Regions from separate parts of the Acidisoma sp. C75 genome, predicted to be linked through region 3. Evidence: predicted binding sites of a transcription regulator. Region 3 holds the regulator's gene; each other region holds the start of a gene.
The links. Region 3 encodes LexA, which represses DNA repair genes until DNA is damaged. Its sites were predicted from a motif close to TGTTCTANNTANGTTC; they were not measured.
Positions count from the first base shown of each region.

Region 1: the regulator LexA is predicted to act here: its motif matches at 2,313-2,328, upstream of uvrA (excinuclease ABC subunit UvrA).
Region 2: the regulator LexA is predicted to act here: its motif matches at 3,641-3,656, upstream of ACYQ7X_RS16760 (putative DNA modification/repair radical SAM protein).

Region 1 covers NZ_BAAFHD010000005.1:190,869-196,677, forward strand. Annotated here, with positions in the region: gene uvrA (excinuclease ABC subunit UvrA) at 1-2,256, opposite strand, end outside; gene ssb (single-stranded DNA-binding protein) at 2,482-3,003, shown strand; gene ACYQ7X_RS08845 (chloride channel protein) at 3,098-4,471, shown strand; gene ACYQ7X_RS08850 (mannose-1-phosphate guanylyltransferase/mannose-6-phosphate isomerase) at 4,478-5,809, opposite strand, start outside.
Region 2 covers NZ_BAAFHD010000015.1:12,782-18,590, forward strand. Annotated here, with positions in the region: gene hisD (histidinol dehydrogenase) at 1-771, shown strand, start outside; gene ACYQ7X_RS16755 (UdgX family uracil-DNA binding protein) at 865-2,307, opposite strand; gene ACYQ7X_RS16760 (putative DNA modification/repair radical SAM protein) at 2,313-3,548, opposite strand; gene ACYQ7X_RS16765 (ATP-binding protein) at 3,728-5,485, opposite strand; gene ACYQ7X_RS16770 (circadian clock KaiB family protein) at 5,485-5,809, opposite strand, start outside.
Region 3 covers NZ_BAAFHD010000004.1:120,728-126,536, forward strand. Annotated here, with positions in the region: gene ruvA (Holliday junction branch migration protein RuvA) at 1-479, opposite strand, end outside; gene ruvC (crossover junction endodeoxyribonuclease RuvC) at 476-991, opposite strand; gene ACYQ7X_RS06780 (YebC/PmpR family DNA-binding transcriptional regulator) at 1,025-1,777, opposite strand; gene lexA (transcriptional repressor LexA) at 1,961-2,737, opposite strand; gene der (ribosome biogenesis GTPase Der) at 2,996-4,393, opposite strand; gene ACYQ7X_RS06795 (MFS transporter) at 4,533-5,759, shown strand.

The sequences.
Region 1 (5,809 bases), on a different contig from region 3:
GCAGGCCTCGCAGCGCCCGCCCTTGACGTTGAAGCTGAAGCGCCCGGCCTTGTAGCCGCGCGCCCGGCTTTCCGGCATTTCGGCGAACCAGTCCCGGATCGGGGTGAAGAGATCGGTATAGGTCGCGGGGTTGGAGCGCGGCGTGCGGCCGATGGGCGACTGGTCAATGTCGATGATCTTGTCGAGCAGGTCGAGCCCTTCGATCTTCTCGTAAGGCGCCGGCACCTCGCCCGAGCCCATCAGCCGGCGGGAGACGGCCTTGTAGAGCGTGTCGATCACCAAGGTCGATTTGCCGCCGCCCGAGACCCCGGTGACGCAGGTGAAGGTGCCCAAGGGGATCTCGGCCGTCACCGCCTTGAGGTTGTTGCCGGTGGCGCCGATCAGCCGCAGCATGCGCGCCGGATCGATCGGGCGGCGCTTTTCCGGCACCTCGATCCGCCGCCGGCCGGAGAGATAGGCGCCGGTGATCGAGCCGGGATGGGCCGCGACTTCCGCGGGCGTGCCTTCGGCGATCACCCGCCCGCCATTCACCCCGGCGGCCGGCCCCATGTCGATCACATGATCGGCGGCACGGATCGCATCCTCGTCATGCTCCACCACCAGCACGGTATTGCCGAGCGCCTTGAGCCGGCGGAGCGTGCCGAGCAGCCGCTCATTATCCCGCTGGTGCAGGCCGATGGAGGGCTCGTCCAGCACATAGAGCACGCCGGTAAGGCCGGAGCCGATCTGGCTCGCCAGCCGGATGCGCTGGCTCTCGCCGCCCGATAGCGTGGTCGAGCCGCGCGAGAGGGTGAGGTAGTCGAGCCCGACATCCATGAGGAAGCGGAGGCGGTCGACGATCTCGCGCAGGATGCGCCGCGCGATTTCCTGCCGCTGCGGGGTGAGTTGGCTCTCGACGCCCTCGAACCAGGGCAGCGCATCGCGGATGGCAAGCTCGGAAGCCGCGGCGATGGTCGATCCCGCCACGCGCACCGCCAGCGCCTCCGGCTTGAGGCGCGCGCCATGGCAGACGACGCAGGGCTTCTCGGCCTGGTAGCGGGAAAGCTCCTCCCGCACCCAGGCGCTATCCGTCTCCTTCCAGCGGCGGGCGAGGTTCTTCAGCACCCCCTCGAAAGGCTTCGTCACCGCATAAGCGCGGACGCCGTCCTTATAGGTGATCTCCACCGGCTCATTGCCCGTGCCGTTGAGAATGGCCTCCTGCACCCGCGCCGGCAGCTCGCCCCAAGGTGTCGTCATCTTGACCTTGAAGTGGCGGGCGAGGCCCTGCAGCGTCTGGTCGTAATAGGGCGTCTGGCTATTCGCCCAGGGGCCGATGGCGCCGGCATTGAGCGGACGCCGCTCATCCGGCACGACAAGGGCAGGGTCGAAGAAGGTCTCGACGCCGAGGCCGTCGCAGGCAGGGCAGGCGCCGTGTGGCGAGTTGAAGCTGAACAGCCGCGGCTCGATCTCCTCGATCGTAAAGCCGCTGACCGGGCAGGCGAAGCGGGAGGAGAAGGTGATGCGGCCCGAGCCATCCGCCGGCGCGTCCGGCGGCTCGGCATAGGCGATGCCGTCGGCGAGGGCGATCGCGGTCTCGAAACTGTCGGCGAGACGCGGCTCGATCCCCGATCGGACGACGATGCGATCCACCACCGCCTCGATATCGTGCTTGAGCTTGCGGTTGAGGTTCGGCACCTCGCCGATCTCGTAGAGCGTGCCGTCCACCTTCACGCGGGTGAAGCCGCGGCGCTGCAGTTCGGCCAACTCCTTGCGGTATTCGCCCTTGCGGTCCCGCACCACGGGGGCGAGCAGCAGCAGGCGCGTGCCCTCCGGCATCGCCATCACCCGGTCCACCATCTGGCTCACCGTCTGCGCCTCGATCGGCAGGCCGGTCGCGGGCGAATAGGGGATGCCGGCGCGCGCCCAGAGCAGGCGCATATAGTCGTGGACTTCAGTAACGGTACCGACGGTCGAGCGTGGATTGCGGCTCGTCGTCTTCTGTTCGATCGAGATGGCGGGGGAGAGGCCCTCGATACTGTCCACATCCGGCTTGCCCATGAGTTCGAGGAACTGCCGGGCGTAGGAGGAGAGGCTTTCGACATAGCGGCGCTGGCCCTCGGCATAGATCGTGTCGAAGGCAAGCGAGGATTTGCCCGAGCCCGAGAGCCCGGTGATCACCACCAGGCTGTCGCGCGGGATCACCACATCGACGTTTTTGAGGTTGTGCTCGCGCGCGCCGCGCACGGTGATCGAGGCGCCGGAAGGTTTCTGTGCCACTCTCAGGACCAAATGCTCAAGGGGAGGATCGCTCGGGGAAGGAACTGCTCAGGATGTGTTCGTGACTTGTTCACGTATCGCACTTGCCGCACGGCGTCGAGCGCTGATGCCGTAGATGACCTTTTCGCGCTGCGGCGCAAGGTGCGGGTCGGCCGAGCGCTGGCTGCCGGCCAGGATCTGGTCTAGGCTTGGCGCTTTTCGATAAGTGCCGACGGAGACCGCAAGATGGCAGGCAGTGTGAACAAGGTGACCCTGGTGGGCAACCTCGGCAAAGACCCGGAGGTGCGCAACACCCAGTCCGGCATGAAGATCGTCAATCTGCGAATCGCGACCTCGGAAAGCTGGAACGACAAGGCGAGCGGGGAGCGCCAGGAGCGCACCGAGTGGCATAGCGTCGTCATCATGAACGACCGGCTGGCCGATATCGCCGAGCGCTATCTGCGCAAGGGCAGCAAGGTCTATCTGGAAGGCAAGCTGCAGACCCGTAAATGGACCGACCAATCCGGCGCCGACCGCTACACCACGGAAGTCATGCTCGGCCGCATCGGCGCCGAGATGGTGCTGCTCGACCGTGCCTCGGGCGAAGGCGCCGGCATGGGCGGCGGTGATCGCGGCTTCAGTGGCGGTGGCGGCGGGCGGGAACGGGCAGCGCCTGCGCGTGGCCCCGGCGGTGCGGGCGGCGGCGCGGGCGGCTGGGATAGCGGCCCCGGTCGCGGCGGCGATCTGGACGACGAAATTCCCTTCTGACCGGCCCACTCCCGGGTCATGCCAGGGCGGCAGGCGGCGGCGTTGACGCGGCGCGGCTGGCCGCGCTTGCTGCCGATCCCGCTTTGGTATTCGCATGAGACTTGATCGGCGCCTCCTCCGCTTCTGGCGACAACTGCCGCTGACCTCGCCGCGTCTCTGGGCGCGGCGCATCGCTTTCTGGGCGGGGGCGGTCATCGTCGCGCTGGTCGCCATCGGTTTCGCGCGGCTGGCGGACGGCGCGCAGACCCTCTTCGAGGCGGCGACCACGGGGCGCCCTTGGGCGGTGCTGGTCATTGCGCCGCTGGGCCTGGCACTCTCCGTCTATCTCACCCGCACGATCTTCCCGGGCGCGCAGGGCAGCGGCATCCCGCAAGTGATGGCGGCGCTGGAGATGACGGATTCGCGCCTCATCCAGAAGGCGCTGGGCCTGCGCATCGCGCTCGGGAAGCTCCTGCTCACCTTGCTCGGCCTCGCCTGCGGCGCCTCGATCGGGCGCGAGGGGCCGACGGTGCAGATCGGCGCCTCCATCATGCAGGCGCTCGGCCAGCTGCTGCGGCTGCCGCGGGCGGAAACGCAGCGCGGCCTCGTGCTCGCCGGCGGTGCCGCCGGGGTGGCGGCGGCCTTCAACACGCCCCTCGCCGGTATCGTCTTCGCGATTGAGGAACTCAGCCATAATTTCGAGAGCCGCACCAGCGGCATGGTGCTGACGGCCGTCATCCTCGGTGGTATCGCGACCTTGGCGCTCAGCGGGGATTATACCTATTTCGGCGTGACATCGGTGGGCCTGCCGCTCGGCAGCGGGTGGATGGCGGTGATCTTCTGCGGCGTCATCGGCGGCGCGCTGGGCGGCGGCTTCAGCCAGATCCTCATTCTGATGGCGCGCGGGCTGCCAGGGAAAGCGGGCCGCCTCGTCAAGACGCATCCCATCGCCTTCGCCGCCTTCTGCGGCCTGATGATCGCGCTGATCGGCCTCGTCTCCCACGGCGTGACCTATGGCACCGGCTATCTGCAGGCGCGCGCGCTGGTGGAGGGCGATGCGCGGCTGCCGGTTACCTTCTTCATTCTCAAATTCCTCGCCACCGTCTTTTCCTATCTGAGCGGCATCCCGGGCGGCATCTTCGCCCCCTCGCTCTCGGTCGGCGCCTCGCTTGGCAGCTGGCTTGCGCAGTTCTTCCCGCATAGCCCGGCGCGGGCCATCGTCCTGCTCGGCATGGTCGGCTATTTCGCGGGCGTGGTGCAGGCGCCGATCACCGCCTTCGTCATCGTGCTGGAGATGACGGCCAATCAGCAGATGACGATCCCGATCATGGCGACCGCGATGCTGGGCTTCGCAACCTCCCGCCTCGTTTGCCGGCGGCCGCTCTATGGCAGTCTGGCGCGGCGCTTCCTCAGGGATACGCTGGCCGCCAGCCGCGCCGCCGCGGGAGAGATCGCGACGGTCTCGGTGACGAGGCCCGGGGCGGATTAACCTGCTTCAGCTCCGCCCGTAGGTATCCTGGAAGCGGACGATATCATCCTCCCCGAGATAGGAGCCGGACTGCACCTCGATCAGCGTCAGCGGGATTCGCCCGGGGTTGTAGAGGCGGTGCTTGCAGCCGAGCGGCAGGTAAATGCTCTCATTCTCCCGGACCAGGAGTTCGTCCTCGTCGCGCGTCACGATCGCGGTGCCTTCCACCACCACCCAATGCTCGGCGCGGTGGTAGTGGCTTTGCAGCGAGAGCTTCTCGCCCGGCTTGACCACGATGCGCTTCACCTGGAAGCGCTCGCCCAGGATAAGCACCTCGTAATGCCCCCAGGGGCGGTAGCAGATATTGTGGTTGGCGGCTTCCGGCCGACCGGCGGCGCGCAGCCGCTCCACGATCTTCTTCACATCCTGCGAACGATCCCGATGCGCCGCGAGGACGGCATCCTCCGTCACCACCAGCACCACATCCTCGAGGCCGAGGACAGTCGCCAGGATCCCGTCGCTCCGCACGTAGCAGTTGCGCGCATCCTCCAGCACGGTATCGCCGATCGCGACATTGCCGGCGGCATCCTTCTCGCCGAGATCCCAAAGCGCGTTCCAGCTGCCGACATCGGACCAGGCGAAATCCACCGGCACCACAGCGGCGCGGGTGGTGCGCTCGGCCACCGCGTAATCGAGGCTGATATTGGGGCAGGCCACGAATTCCTCGCGCCCGAGGCGGATGAAATCGAGATCGGTGGTGCGGGCATCCACCGCGCCCCGCGCGGCTCTCAGCACCTCCGGCGCATGTGCCTGCAATTCTTCCAGGAGCGTCGCCACGGTAAAGACGAAGATGCCGGAATTCCACAGGCAGCGGCCACTTGCAATAAGCGCGGCAGCAAGCTCCGCATCCGGCTTTTCGATGAAGCGGGTGAGGAGATGAGCCTCCGGCGCCTCGGCCAGCGGGGCGCCCATCTCGATATAACCGAAGCCGGTCTCCGGCCGGGTCGGCCGCATGCCGAGCGTCACCACCCGGCCGCTTTGCGCCACGCGCGCCGCCGTGAGCAGCGCGCGGCGGAGCGCCGCCGCATCCGGGATCGCGGCATCGGCCGCCATCATGCAGATCACCGCCTGCGGATCCTCCTCGGCGAGGACGAGGGCCGCCGCCGTGATGGCAGGCGCGCTGTTGCGGCCCACGGGTTCGAGCAGGATGCGCGCGCCGCCGATGCCGGCATCGCGCAGCTGCTCGGCGACGATGAAGCGATGCGCCTCGTTACAGACGACGAGAGGCGGGGCGAACTTACCCCCGAAAGTGCGGCGCGCGGTATCGGCGATCAGCGGCTGATCGGAGGCGAGCGGCCA
Region 2 (5,809 bases), on a different contig from region 3:
GCGGGCGCCGATCGTATCTTCCGCGTCGGCGGCGCCCAGGCGATCGCCGCCATGGCCTTTGGCACCGAGAGCGTGCCGGCGGTAGATAAGATCGTCGGCCCAGGCAATGCCTTCGTCAACGAAGCCAAGCGCCAGGTTTTCGGCCCCGTGGGGATCGACCAGCTCGCCGGCCCGAGCGAGATTTTCATCGTGGCGGACGCGACCGGGGATGCGCGGATGATCGCGACCGATCTGCTCGCCCAGGCGGAGCATGACCCGCGCACCCGCGTCGGCCTCATCACCACCGAGGCGACGCTCGCCGAGGCCGTCGCCGCCGAGGTTCTGCGCCAGCTGCAGGATCTGCCGACCGCCGCGGTGGCGGGGGAGGCCTGGCAGCGCGCCGGCGAGATTGTGCTCTGCCCGGACGAAGCGACGATGCTCGCCTATGCCAATGCCGTCGCCGCCGAGCATCTTCAGGTGCATACCGCCGATCCGCAGGAGACGGCGCGGCATCTGAACAACTACGGCTCGCTCTTTCTTGGGCCGCTTGCCAGCGTCGTCTATTCCGACAAGTGCAGCGGCACCAACCATACGCTGCCGACGATGGGTGCGGCGCACTACACCGGCGGTCTCTGGGTCGGGTCCTATGTCAAGGTCTGCACGCATCAATGGATGACGGCGCAAGGGGTCGCCGCGGTCGGGCCGGCGGCGATCCGGCAGAGCGCGGCGGAAGGGCTCGAAGGCCATCGGCGCGCCGCCGCGCTGCGTCTGGAGCTGAACCGCCCCGGCTGAGGCGCGGAGGTCTCTGCCGCCCGACGGAGCGAAGGCGCTCGCCTGCCGAGAGATTCGCCGGGCCCAGCCCTCGGGCGCGGCAGATGGCAGCCGTTACGCTGGCTGGGCGAGCGCCGCGATCGCGCGGAGATCGTCCAGAAAGGCTGCCTCAGCCTCTTGCCGCGCGGCGGATTCCGGGATGCGCAGAAGATAGGAGGGATGGACGGTGATGAAGCCCGGCCAATCCTGGAAGCGCGCCGCCCCGCGGGCCCGCGAGACCGGCACGGACTTGCCGGTGAGCGCGAGTGCTGCGGTTGCCCCCAGCGCGACGATGAGGCCGGGGCGCACGAAGCCCAACTCTCGCATCAGCCACCATCGGTAATGCTTGACCTCGCCCGCCGTCGGCTTCTGGTGGATACGCCGCTTGCCTTGGCGGATGAATTTGAAGTGCTTGACCGCATTGGTGAGATAGCAGGCGCCGCGATCAATCCCGGCTTGCCGCATCGCCGCGTCCAGCACCTGGCCGGCCGGCCCCACGAAGGGACGGCCAGCGAGATCCTCCTGGTCGCCCGGCTGCTCGCCGACGAAGGCGATCGCGGCGCCAAGCGGCCCTTCGCCCAGCACCGCGCGCGTCGCTCCGGGCACGAGAGGCTCGGCGCTGGCGATGATGCGGTTGAGCGCTTCCAGGCTCTCCGGCTCTTGCCGGCTCATCGCCGCCACCGCCTTGATCGGCTCGCGCTTTGCGGGCATCGCCGCCTCCTGTTCGATCATCGCCCGCACCCGCGCCGGCGCCCCCTGGACGAGGCGCGCGATCTCCCGCGTTTCAGGCAGGTTGCGCCAGTATTTGATCGGCATTTCCTTGCGCATCTGCCCGGTATTCACCCGCGCCGGGTTGAAGGTGCTTTCGTAATAGGTGGCCCAGCCGGCCTCGAAATCATCCCCCTGCGGCGCGGCCGCCCGCGGCAGCGGCGGCCCGTGGCGCAGGCTCTCGCCATCCCAATGAAGAGCGCCCAGCGGGGTGAGGATGGACCAGGCCATGCCGCGGAAGCGGTGGACGAAGAACGCCGCCGTCTCTTCCAGGATGAAATGGTCCGGCTCGAACCAGGCGATATAGCGCTCCGACCCGTCCGGCGCGGCCAGCCTGCGGAAGCGCAGGAAGGCGTGCATCTTGTGCAGATCCCGCGCCACCGCCCGGCGCAGCAACTCCAGCCGGTGGATCAGCGGATCGCTCGGCACTTCGAGCAAGGCAGGCTCGCCATGCAGCAGGCGCCAGACGAGGCGGTAAAGCAAAGCGTAGCGCTCAGGATCGCGATGGCAGATCACCAGACGGATGAGATCGGCCGCCGCCCGCGGCAGGGTGAGCAGCGGAGGCGGCCGCGTCTCACGCGCGCTCGCGGCCTCGCTTTCGCTCCCGGCCGCCTGGCAGGCGAAAAGATCGCCGCTCTCCGCGCTCCCCCATTGCACGGCCTCGGGCGGCACCGCCGCGGCGATCAGCCCGCGCGCCGCCCTGCGGAAGCCGGCCACATCCGCGCCCGGGGCCAGCAGAATATGGCGCATGCCGCTCAAAAGAGGCTCATTTGCCCTGGCACTCCCCGCAGAGCGGCGGCGGGCGCGGGCACGAGATGGCGGCGGAGATCGGCGCGGTCGCTCTCGCGCACCGGCCGGTGATCGGCAGCGATCAGAAAGGGCAGAACGCGCTTCAGCCCGCGCGTCAGCCGCGCGACATCGTCGAGCCGCAGGCTCGTGTGCCGGCGGGCGGAGAGGATGCGATCGACCGCGCGATAGCCGAGGCCTGGCACCCGCAGCAGCATCTCGCGCGGCGCGTGATTGACATCGACCGGGAAGCGCTCGCGGTTCTTCAGCGCCCAGGCGAGCTTGGGGTCGATCTCAAGGTCCAGCATTCCATGCGCGCCGCCGGCCGCGATCTCTTCCACCGCGAAGCCGTAATAGCGCAGCAGCCAATCCGCCTGGTAGAGCCGGCTCTCCCGAATGAGCGGCGGCGGCTTGGCCGGCAGCACGGCACTGGCCTCCGGGATCGGGCTGAAGGCGGAATAGTAGACGCGTCGCAGAGCGTATCTGCCGTAGAGGCTCGCGCTGCGGCCAAGCAACGCCGCATCCGTGGTCTCGTCAGCGCCGACGATGATCTGCGTGCTCTGCCCGGCGGGAGAGAAGCGCCGGCGCTCCGCCCGCGCCTCGACAATACGTTCGTGCATCTGGCCGATCGCGCCCTCGATCCGCTCGGCGTGCTTTTCCGGGGCGAGACGCGAGAGGCTTTGTTGCGTCGGCAGTTCGATGTTGATGGAGAGCCGGTCCGCCCAGAGCCCGGCCTGTTCCAGAAGCCAGGGGCTGGCTTCGGGGATCGCCTTGAGATGAATGTAGCCAGCGAAGCCATGATCGCGCCGCAGCCCGCGCGCGACGAGCATGAGTTGCTCCATGGTGTAATCGGACGAGCGGATGATGCCCGACGAGAGGAACAGCCCCTCGATATAGTTGCGGCGGTAGAAGGCCAGCGTCAGGTCGATCACCTCCTGCGTCGTAAACCGCGCGCGCCGCACATTCGACGAGCGGCGATTGATGCAATAAGCGCAATCGAAGAGGCAGACATTGGTGAGCAGGATCTTCAGCAGCGAGATGCAGCGCCCGTCCGGCGTATAGGCGTGGCAGATGCCCGCCCCGGTGACGGAGCCGATCGCCCCGGCCCGCGCCACCCGCTTCGGCGCGCCCGATGAGGCGCAGGAAACATCGTATTTGGCGGCATCGGCGAGGATGCCGAGCTTGACCCGCAATGCCGGCTCCAAATCCTTCCTCCCACAGGCCTCGGCCCGATGCCTCTTCCCGCACGCCTCTTCGCTCAAGGCCGCCGGCGGGCGGCTGATGGCGTCGCCCCAGATGTTCTCTTTGTGTTCTGGTTTACCTCCCGTCAATACACAGGAGAGCGACCGCGACGCCGGCCGGCGGCGCGGCCACTCCGCCGCGCTCAGCCCCGCTCGATGATCTGCCGGATACGGCGGGCCAGCACCTCGCCGCTGAAGGGCTTGCTCTGCAGATGCATGCCGGGCTTCAACAGGCTCGGATTCAAGATCGCGTGCTCGGCATAGCCGGTGATGAAGAGCACCGGCAGATCGCTGCGCAGCATGCGCGCTTCCTCCGCCAGAACCCGCCCGTTAATCCGCCCCGGCAGGCCGACATCAGTGATCAGCAGGTCGATCGGCAGGTCCGACCGCAGCACCGCGAGCGCGGCGGTGCCTTCTGAGGCTTCGAGCGTCCTATAGCCGAGGTCGTTCAGCATCTCGGCGAGGAGCACGCGCACGCTGGCCTCATCATCCACCACCAAAACCGCCTCCCCGCGCCCGGCGCGCGGCGCCTCCCCGCCACGATCCGCATCCGGCGTCTCGGCCGCCGCCTCCATATGCGCTGGGAGAAAGATCGAGACGGCGGTACCTGCCCCAGGTGACGATGCAATCTTGACCTGCCCGCCCGACTGCTGGACGAAGCCGTAAACCATGGAGAGCCCAAGCCCGGTGCCGACGCCGAGCGGCTTGGTGGTGAAGAAGGGATCGAAAGCGCGTGAGAGCACTTCGGCCGTCATCCCGCTGCCCGTGTCGGACACCTTGAGTTCGATGTAGGCGCCCTGTTCCAGCATCAGATCCTCGGCGCGCTCAGGCCCGATCTGCGCCGCGGCGAGCTCGATCGTGATGTCGCCGCCCTGCGGCATCGCATCCCGCGCATTGATGCAGAGATTGAGGAGTGCGCTCTCCATTTGGCCTGGATCGATCAACACGCGGAGCGGCAGGCTCGTGGGCAGCGGACAGCGGATAGCGATGGCCGGGCCGACGCTCCGCTGGATCAGCTCGTTCATGCCGAGCACGAGTTCAACGAGATCGGTGGGTTTCGGGGCGAGGGTCTGCCGCCGCGAGAAGGCGAGCAGCCGATGGGTGAGCGAGGCTGCACGGCGGGACGCATCCTGCGCGGTGCTTACATAACGCTCGATTCCTTGCAGCCGGCCTTGGGCCAGCCGCGTCTGCAGAATTTCGAGCGCCGTGATGATCGCGGTGAGAAGATTGTTGAAATCGTGGGCGAGCCCGCCGGTCAGCTGCCCGACCGCCTCCATCTTCTGGCTCTGACGCAGAGCCTCCTCGATCCGCTCGCGCTGCTGCATCTGGTCCCGCAGCCGGGCATTGGCTTCGCCTAATTCTCTGACATGCGACTTGTGCTCCGTTAGATCGGTCATCACACCGCAGAAGAAAAGGCGGCCTTCGGGGTCCGGCATCGGGCTCAGCGACAACGAAACCGGCACCGCCGTACCGCTCGCCGTTTCGAGAGAGAGTTCGAGCCGGGTGCCCCCGAGGCGCGCGCGGGCGAGGACGGGGGCGAAGCCGCCCTGCGGGGCGGGGTGCAGCAGGCTTTCAAGCCTGCGGCCAATCAACTCCCGCGCATCCCGCTCCAGCATCGTCGCCAGCCGCCGGTTGCAGTAGAGGATGATGCCGTCCTGATCGAGGGTCAGCGCGCCCTCCTGGATCTGTTCGATCAGGATGCGGTAGGGGCCGTCCGCGCCTTCGAGAGTATAGACCGCATGCTCCTGCGCCGGGCCTGCGACCACCAGGGCGTCCACCTCGCCGCGATGGATGGCGCCGAGCGTTTCCTCGCTCTCCTGAAGCCTTGCCTCCAACTCCCGCAAGCGCACGCGCAGCGCCTCGGCCTCCGCGCCTGCCGCCAAGCGGCCCGCGACACCCATCAGCCGCCGGCCCCTGGCCGCACATCGAGCCCGACCAGCACCTTATCGGTGTTTGAGAGGTCGCCGATGATCCGCTTCAGCGGCGTCGGCAGCTTTCGAATAAGGGTTGGGATGGCGAGGATCTGGTCCCCCGCCGCGAGGCGGGGATTCTGGATCAGGTCGATGACCTCGATCTCATAGCGCCCGGCGAGATGCTCTTCGCACACTCTCCGCAGGTTAGAAAGCGCAGCTAAGGATTTGCTCGTCTGCCCGGCGACGTAGAGGCGAAGATGATAGCGCTCCGCTTCCGGCCCTGCGCCCTGCTCCGCCTTGGCAACCTCCCGC
Region 3 (5,809 bases):
GCATCCTCCATCGGCCCGGCGGCGAGCGGCGCGGGGGCTGCGATGCCTTCGGCGAGGGAGACGGGCAGCGGCAGGGCGCCCGCCTTCTCCTTGAGTTCAAGGGCGAGGCGGGCGGCGAGCTTGGGCCCGACGCCCGGGGCACGGCCGAGCGCCGCCCGGTCGCCGGCGGAAATCGCCCGCGCGAGATCATCAGCCGACAGCGCCGAGAGGATCGCGAGGGCCACTTTCGGCCCCACCCCCTGCACCGTCGTCAACAGCCGGAACCAGGCGCGTTCGGCATTGCTCGCGAAGCCATAGAGGGTGATCGCGTCCTCCCGCACGAAGGTCTCGATCAGCAGCCGCACCTCGGCCGGGGCCGGCGGCAGGCTGCCGAGCGTGCGGGACGAGGCCTGCACGAGATAGCCGACGCCGCCCGCCGTCTCGATCACGCAGTGCCCTTCATCCTGGGCGCTGAGGATGCCGCGCAGGCTGCCGATCATCCCCGGCCTCCCATCACCGCCGCGGCACTCCAGGCGCGGCGGCTGGCGCGATGATGGGCGTGGCAGATGGCGACCGCCAGCGCATCCGCCGCATCCGCCCGCCGCAGCGTCGCCCCCGGCAGCAGGCGGCGCACCATGAGGCCGACCTGGGTCTTGTCCGCGCCGCCGGTGCCGACGACCGAGAGCTTGACCGTCTTGGCGCCATATTCAGCGACGACGAGGCCGGCCACGGCGGGTGCGAGCAGCGCCACCCCGCGCGCATAGCCGAGCTTGAGCGTCGCCGTCGCGTTCACATTGACATAAGTCTCCTCGACCGCCGCCTCCTGCGGCCCGTGCTCGGCGATGAGGGCGAGGAGGGCGGCGTGCAGCGCCCGCAGCCGCTCAGGCACCGAGGCTTCGCCATCGGTCGTCACCACCCCGTCCGCGATATGGCGCAGGCGGTTGCCATCGGCTTCCACCACGCCCCAGCCGGTGAAGCGAAGCCCGGGGTCGATGCCTAAGATGCGGATCAAGGGTCGGGCGACATCCTGCGCGGGGCTTGAGGATCAGGCGGAGAGTTTCTGCAGAACCGATTCGGGCAGGTCGAAGTTGGCATAGACATTCTGCACGTCGTCCGATTCGTCCAGCACTTCGAGCAGTTTGAGCACCGAGCTTGCCGCTTCTTCATCCAGCGGCACGGTGGTGCGCGGCCGCCAATCGAGCTTTGCGCTCTCCGCCCCGCCGAAGCGGGCTTCGAGCGCCTCCTGCATGGCGACGAGGCTTTCCGGCGCGCCGGTGACCTCGTGCCATTCCTCGCTGCTCTCGACATTGTCGGCCCCGGCCTCGATCCCGGCTTCGAGCATGGCATCGGCCGAGGCGGCGGCCGCCGGATAGCGGATGACGGCCAGACGCTCGAACATGAAGCTCACCGAATTGGTCTCGCCGAGCGCCCCGCCGTGCTTGTTGAAGGCGGCGCGAACCTCGGAGGCGGTGCGGTTGCGATTGTCGGTCAGCGCCTCGACGATGACGGCGACGCCGCTCGGCCCGTAGCCCTCGTAGCGGATCTCCTCGTAATCATCCCCGCCGCCGCCGGCCGCACTCGCCTTCTTGATGGCGCGATCGACAGTGTCTTTCGGCATGTTCTCCTTGCGTGCGGCGAGGATCGCCGCCCGCAGCCGCGGGTTGGAGGCGGGGTCCGGCAGGCCCTGGCGCGCCGAGACGGTGATTTCGCGGATGAGCTTGGCGAATTGCCGGGCGCGGCGGGCATCCTGCGCGCCCTTGCGGTGCATGATGTTCTTGAACTGGCTATGGCCGGCCATGGCGAGGCTCCGGAAGGCAGGTGATCTCGTTTCGTGCGATGGTGTCTCCGCCAAGCCGGGCCGCGGCGTCAAGCGCCGTTACACCGCGGCGCCGGGCAGGCGAGACAAGGCGCAACCCGGTTGATCGCGGCGGACCGGCCGGTTCAGACCTGTCCGCATGTCCAGACGATCGGGTCTCGCCCCTCAGTAACTCCGCATGAGGCCGACGAGCCGGCCCTGCACGCGCACCCGTTCGGCCGGGAAGATCCGGCTTTCATGGCGCGGATTGGCGGGCTCCAGCGCCACCGAATTGCCCCGGCGGCGGAGACGCTTGAGGGTCACTTCCGCGTCATCCACCAGGGCGACGACGATCTGCCCGCTCTCGGCCGTTTCGGAGCGGCGGATGATGACGGTATCGCCATCCCAGATGCCGGCGTCGATCATCGAATCGCCTGCGACTTCGAGGGCGTAATGCTCCCCCGGGCCGAGCATGGCGACCGGCACTTCCAGGAAGGTCGAGGTATCGCGCAGCGCCTCGATCGGCAGGCCGGCGGCGATGCGGCCGTAGAGCGGCAACTGCACCGCCGAGGCTTCGACGGCGGTGCGCAGGCCGGGCAGGCGCGAAGTGAAATCGCCTTGGATGACGCGGGGGGCAAAGCCGCTTTCCCGCCTGCCGGGGGCGGCTGGCAGCGCGGGCGGGCCCGCGGGTGCGGAGAGGGGCGCCGGCTCCGCGCTCAGCGGGACGAGCGCGATCGCGGCCGGCGCTTGGCCCGGCAGGCGCAGCACTTCGAGCGCGCGGGCCTGATGGTGGCGACGGCTGAGGAAGCCACGCTCCTCCAGCGCCGAGATGAGGCGGTGGATGCCGGATTTGGAGCGGAGGCTCAGCGCCTCCTTCATTTCATCGAAACTCGGCGAATAGCCCGTCGTTTTCAGGTGACGGTCGATGAACATGAGCAGTTCGTGCTGCTTGCGCGTCAACATGCGGAACCCCTCGGGCCATGACAGGCGATGCCCCTGCCGCGCTTGCGCCGAAGCCTCGGAACGAGAACGGAGCGCAGACCTTGCCCTACGCTTCCGTAATGTTCAGGGATCGGATCACGAACAAAGCAGAAACCATTGGCGTTCTAGGGGTTAGCTCCGCGCCGCGTCAAGCGCGGCGTGCGGCGACGAGCGTGGTGAAGCGCCGCAGGCACCAGCAGCAGCCGGCCGGGGCAACCCGGCCTCGGGCTGCGCGCCGCTTCAGTCCTTATCGTCGTACGGATTGACGGTGCCGCGGAAATCGAGCCGGATCGGCGTTCCCGGCAAGTGGAAGATTTCGCGCAACTCGTTGATAAGATAGCGGCGATAATCCTCCGGCGTCGCTTCCGCACGCGTGCCGAAGACGACGAAGGTGGGCGGCCGGGCGGTTGCCTGCGTGACGTAGCGCAGCTTGAGCCGGCGCCCCTGCACCGTCGGCGGCGGATGGCGGCTGACGGCATCCTCGAACCAGCGGTTGAGCGCCGAGGTCGTCACCCGCTTGTTCCAGGTCTCGTAAACCTGGCGCACGGCGGGGAAGAGGCGGCGGAGATTGGCGCCGGTCAGCGCGCTCATGGTGACGACGGGAATGCCCTTGAGCTGGGCGAGGCTGCGCTCCAGCCGATCGGAGACCGCCTTGCGGGTCGCGTCGCGATCTTCCACCGCATCCCACTTGTTGAGGACGACGACCATGGCCCGGCCTTCCCGCTCCACGAGGCGGGCAAGCTGGAGATCCTGATCGTGCATGCCGTCCACCGCATCGACGACGAGAACGACGACCTCGGCGAAGCGCATCGCCTGCAGGCTGGCGCCGGTGGACATGCGCTCGATCTCGTCCTGCACGCGCGCGCGGCGGCGCAGCCCCGCGGTATCCACGAGTTCGTAGGCCCAGCCCTCGCTATCGGTCATCCGTAGCGTGATCGCATCGCGGGTGATGCCGGGCTCGGGCCCCGTCAACATCCGCTCCTCGCCGAGCAACTGGTTGACGAGAGTGGATTTGCCGGCATTCGGCCGGCCGAGGATGACGAGGCGGAGCGGCTTGCGCGGTTTGCCATCGGCGCCGAGGGCGTCTGCCTCCGCGGCCTCGGCATCCGGATCCGCGGCCGTCCCATCCTCGCCCGGCGCCGGGGGCAGCGCCTCGGCGATCCCGCTCATCAGCGCGCTGATGCCCTCGCCATGCTCGGCCGAGACCAGCAGCGGCTCGCCCAAGCCGAGCGCATAGGCATCGAGCGCATTGTTGAAGCCGGCCCGCCCCTCAGTCTTGTTGGCGATGAGCAGCACTGGCCGGCCGAGCCGGCGGAGCCAGGTGCCGAAATGTTGATCGGGCGGCAGGATGCCGGCGCGGGCATCGACCACGAAGAGGATGAGGTCCGCCTGTTCGAGGATCGAGGCGGCGCCCGCCCGCATGCGGCCGGCGAGGCTCTCGGGCGGCGCTTCCTCCAGCCCCGCGGTATCGGCGAGGCGGATCTTGCGGCCGCCCACCGTGCAGGTGGCCTCCAGCCGGTCCCGCGTGAGGCCGGGCTGATCGGCGACCAGCGCCTGGCGCCGCCCGACGAGACGGTTGAACAAACTGCTTTTGCCGACATTCGGGCGGCCGGCGATCACGACAAGCGGGGTTTCCATGCGCTAGGGGCAATACTGCCGGAGGCCGCCCGCGGTTAAGAGAAATATGGGCATGCGTGCCCGGCGTCGGCCGAGCTTGGCCGCGCGGCCAGACGGGGCAGCCCGCAATCCGCTGATCATAAGCGAGAAAGGTAACGGCATGAGCACGACGACAGGCGCGCAACGCCCGGCAGCCCCGGCGGTCGGCGGCGAGGGGCTGGTGCTCGCGGTGCTGCTCGCGGTGAGCTTTTCCCATTTCCTCAACGACACGATGCAGTCCCTCCTGCCGGCGATCTACCCGAACCTCAAGACGGCCTTCCACCTCAACTTCGTGCAGATCGGGCTCATGACCTTCGTCTTTCAGGTCACCGCCTCGCTCTTGCAGCCGCTCGTCGGAATGGTGACGGATAAGCGCCCGCAGCCCTATTCCCTGCCCGTCGGCATGGGCTTCACCATGTGCGGCCTGGTGCTGCTTTCGCAGGCGGCGAGCTTTTCGATGCTGTTGGTATCGGCCGGCATGATCGGCATCGGCTCCTCGATCTTCCACCCGGAATCCTCGCGCGTCGCCCGCGCATCCTCGGGCGGGCGGCACGGGCTCGCGCAATCGGTCTTCCAGGTGGGTGGCAATGCCGGCACCGCGATCGGCCCGGTGCTCGCCGCCTTCATCGTGGTGCCGCACGGGCAGGGCAGCATCATCTGGTTCTCAGGGATCGCGCTGCTCGGCATGGTGGTGCTCGGCGGCGTCGGGCGCTGGTATCAGCAGCGCATGGCGAGCGCCCGGCGGCGGCCGCGGGCAGCCATGCATCCGCATGACGCGCTGCCCCGCGCGCGGCTCGTCATCACCATGGCGATCCTGGTGGCCCTGGTCTTCTCCAAGTTCTTCTACCTTGCCAGCATCTCCAGCTACTACACCTTCTACCTCATCCATCGGTTCGGGCTGCCGGTGCAGACGGCGCAGTTGCTGCTCTTCGTCTTTCTCGGCGCCGCGGCGCTCGGCACCGTCTTCGGCGGGCCGATCGGGGATCGGATCGGCCGCAAGCTCGTCATCTGGGTGTCGATCCTCGGCGTGCTGCCGTTCACACTTGCGTTACCTTATGTCGGGCTGACAACGACGGTGGTGCTCTCCTTCATCATCGGCTTCGTGCTCTCCTCCGCCATGCCGGCGATGATCGTCTATGCGCAGGAGCTGGTACCCGGCCGCGTGGGGTTGATTTCGGGCCTGTTCTTCGGCCTCGCTTTCGGCATGGGTGGGCTGGGGGCGGCGGCCATTGGCGTCATCGCAGATCATTTCGGAATAGTAACCACATACGAAATCTGCTCCTTTCTCCCGGTGATCGGCCTGCTTGCGATGTTTCTGCCGCATATCAAAACCCCGCGCCCTGGCTGAGGCGGCACGGGGCCGCGCTCCGCTGATCTTGAAGAGAAATAAGGGATCGG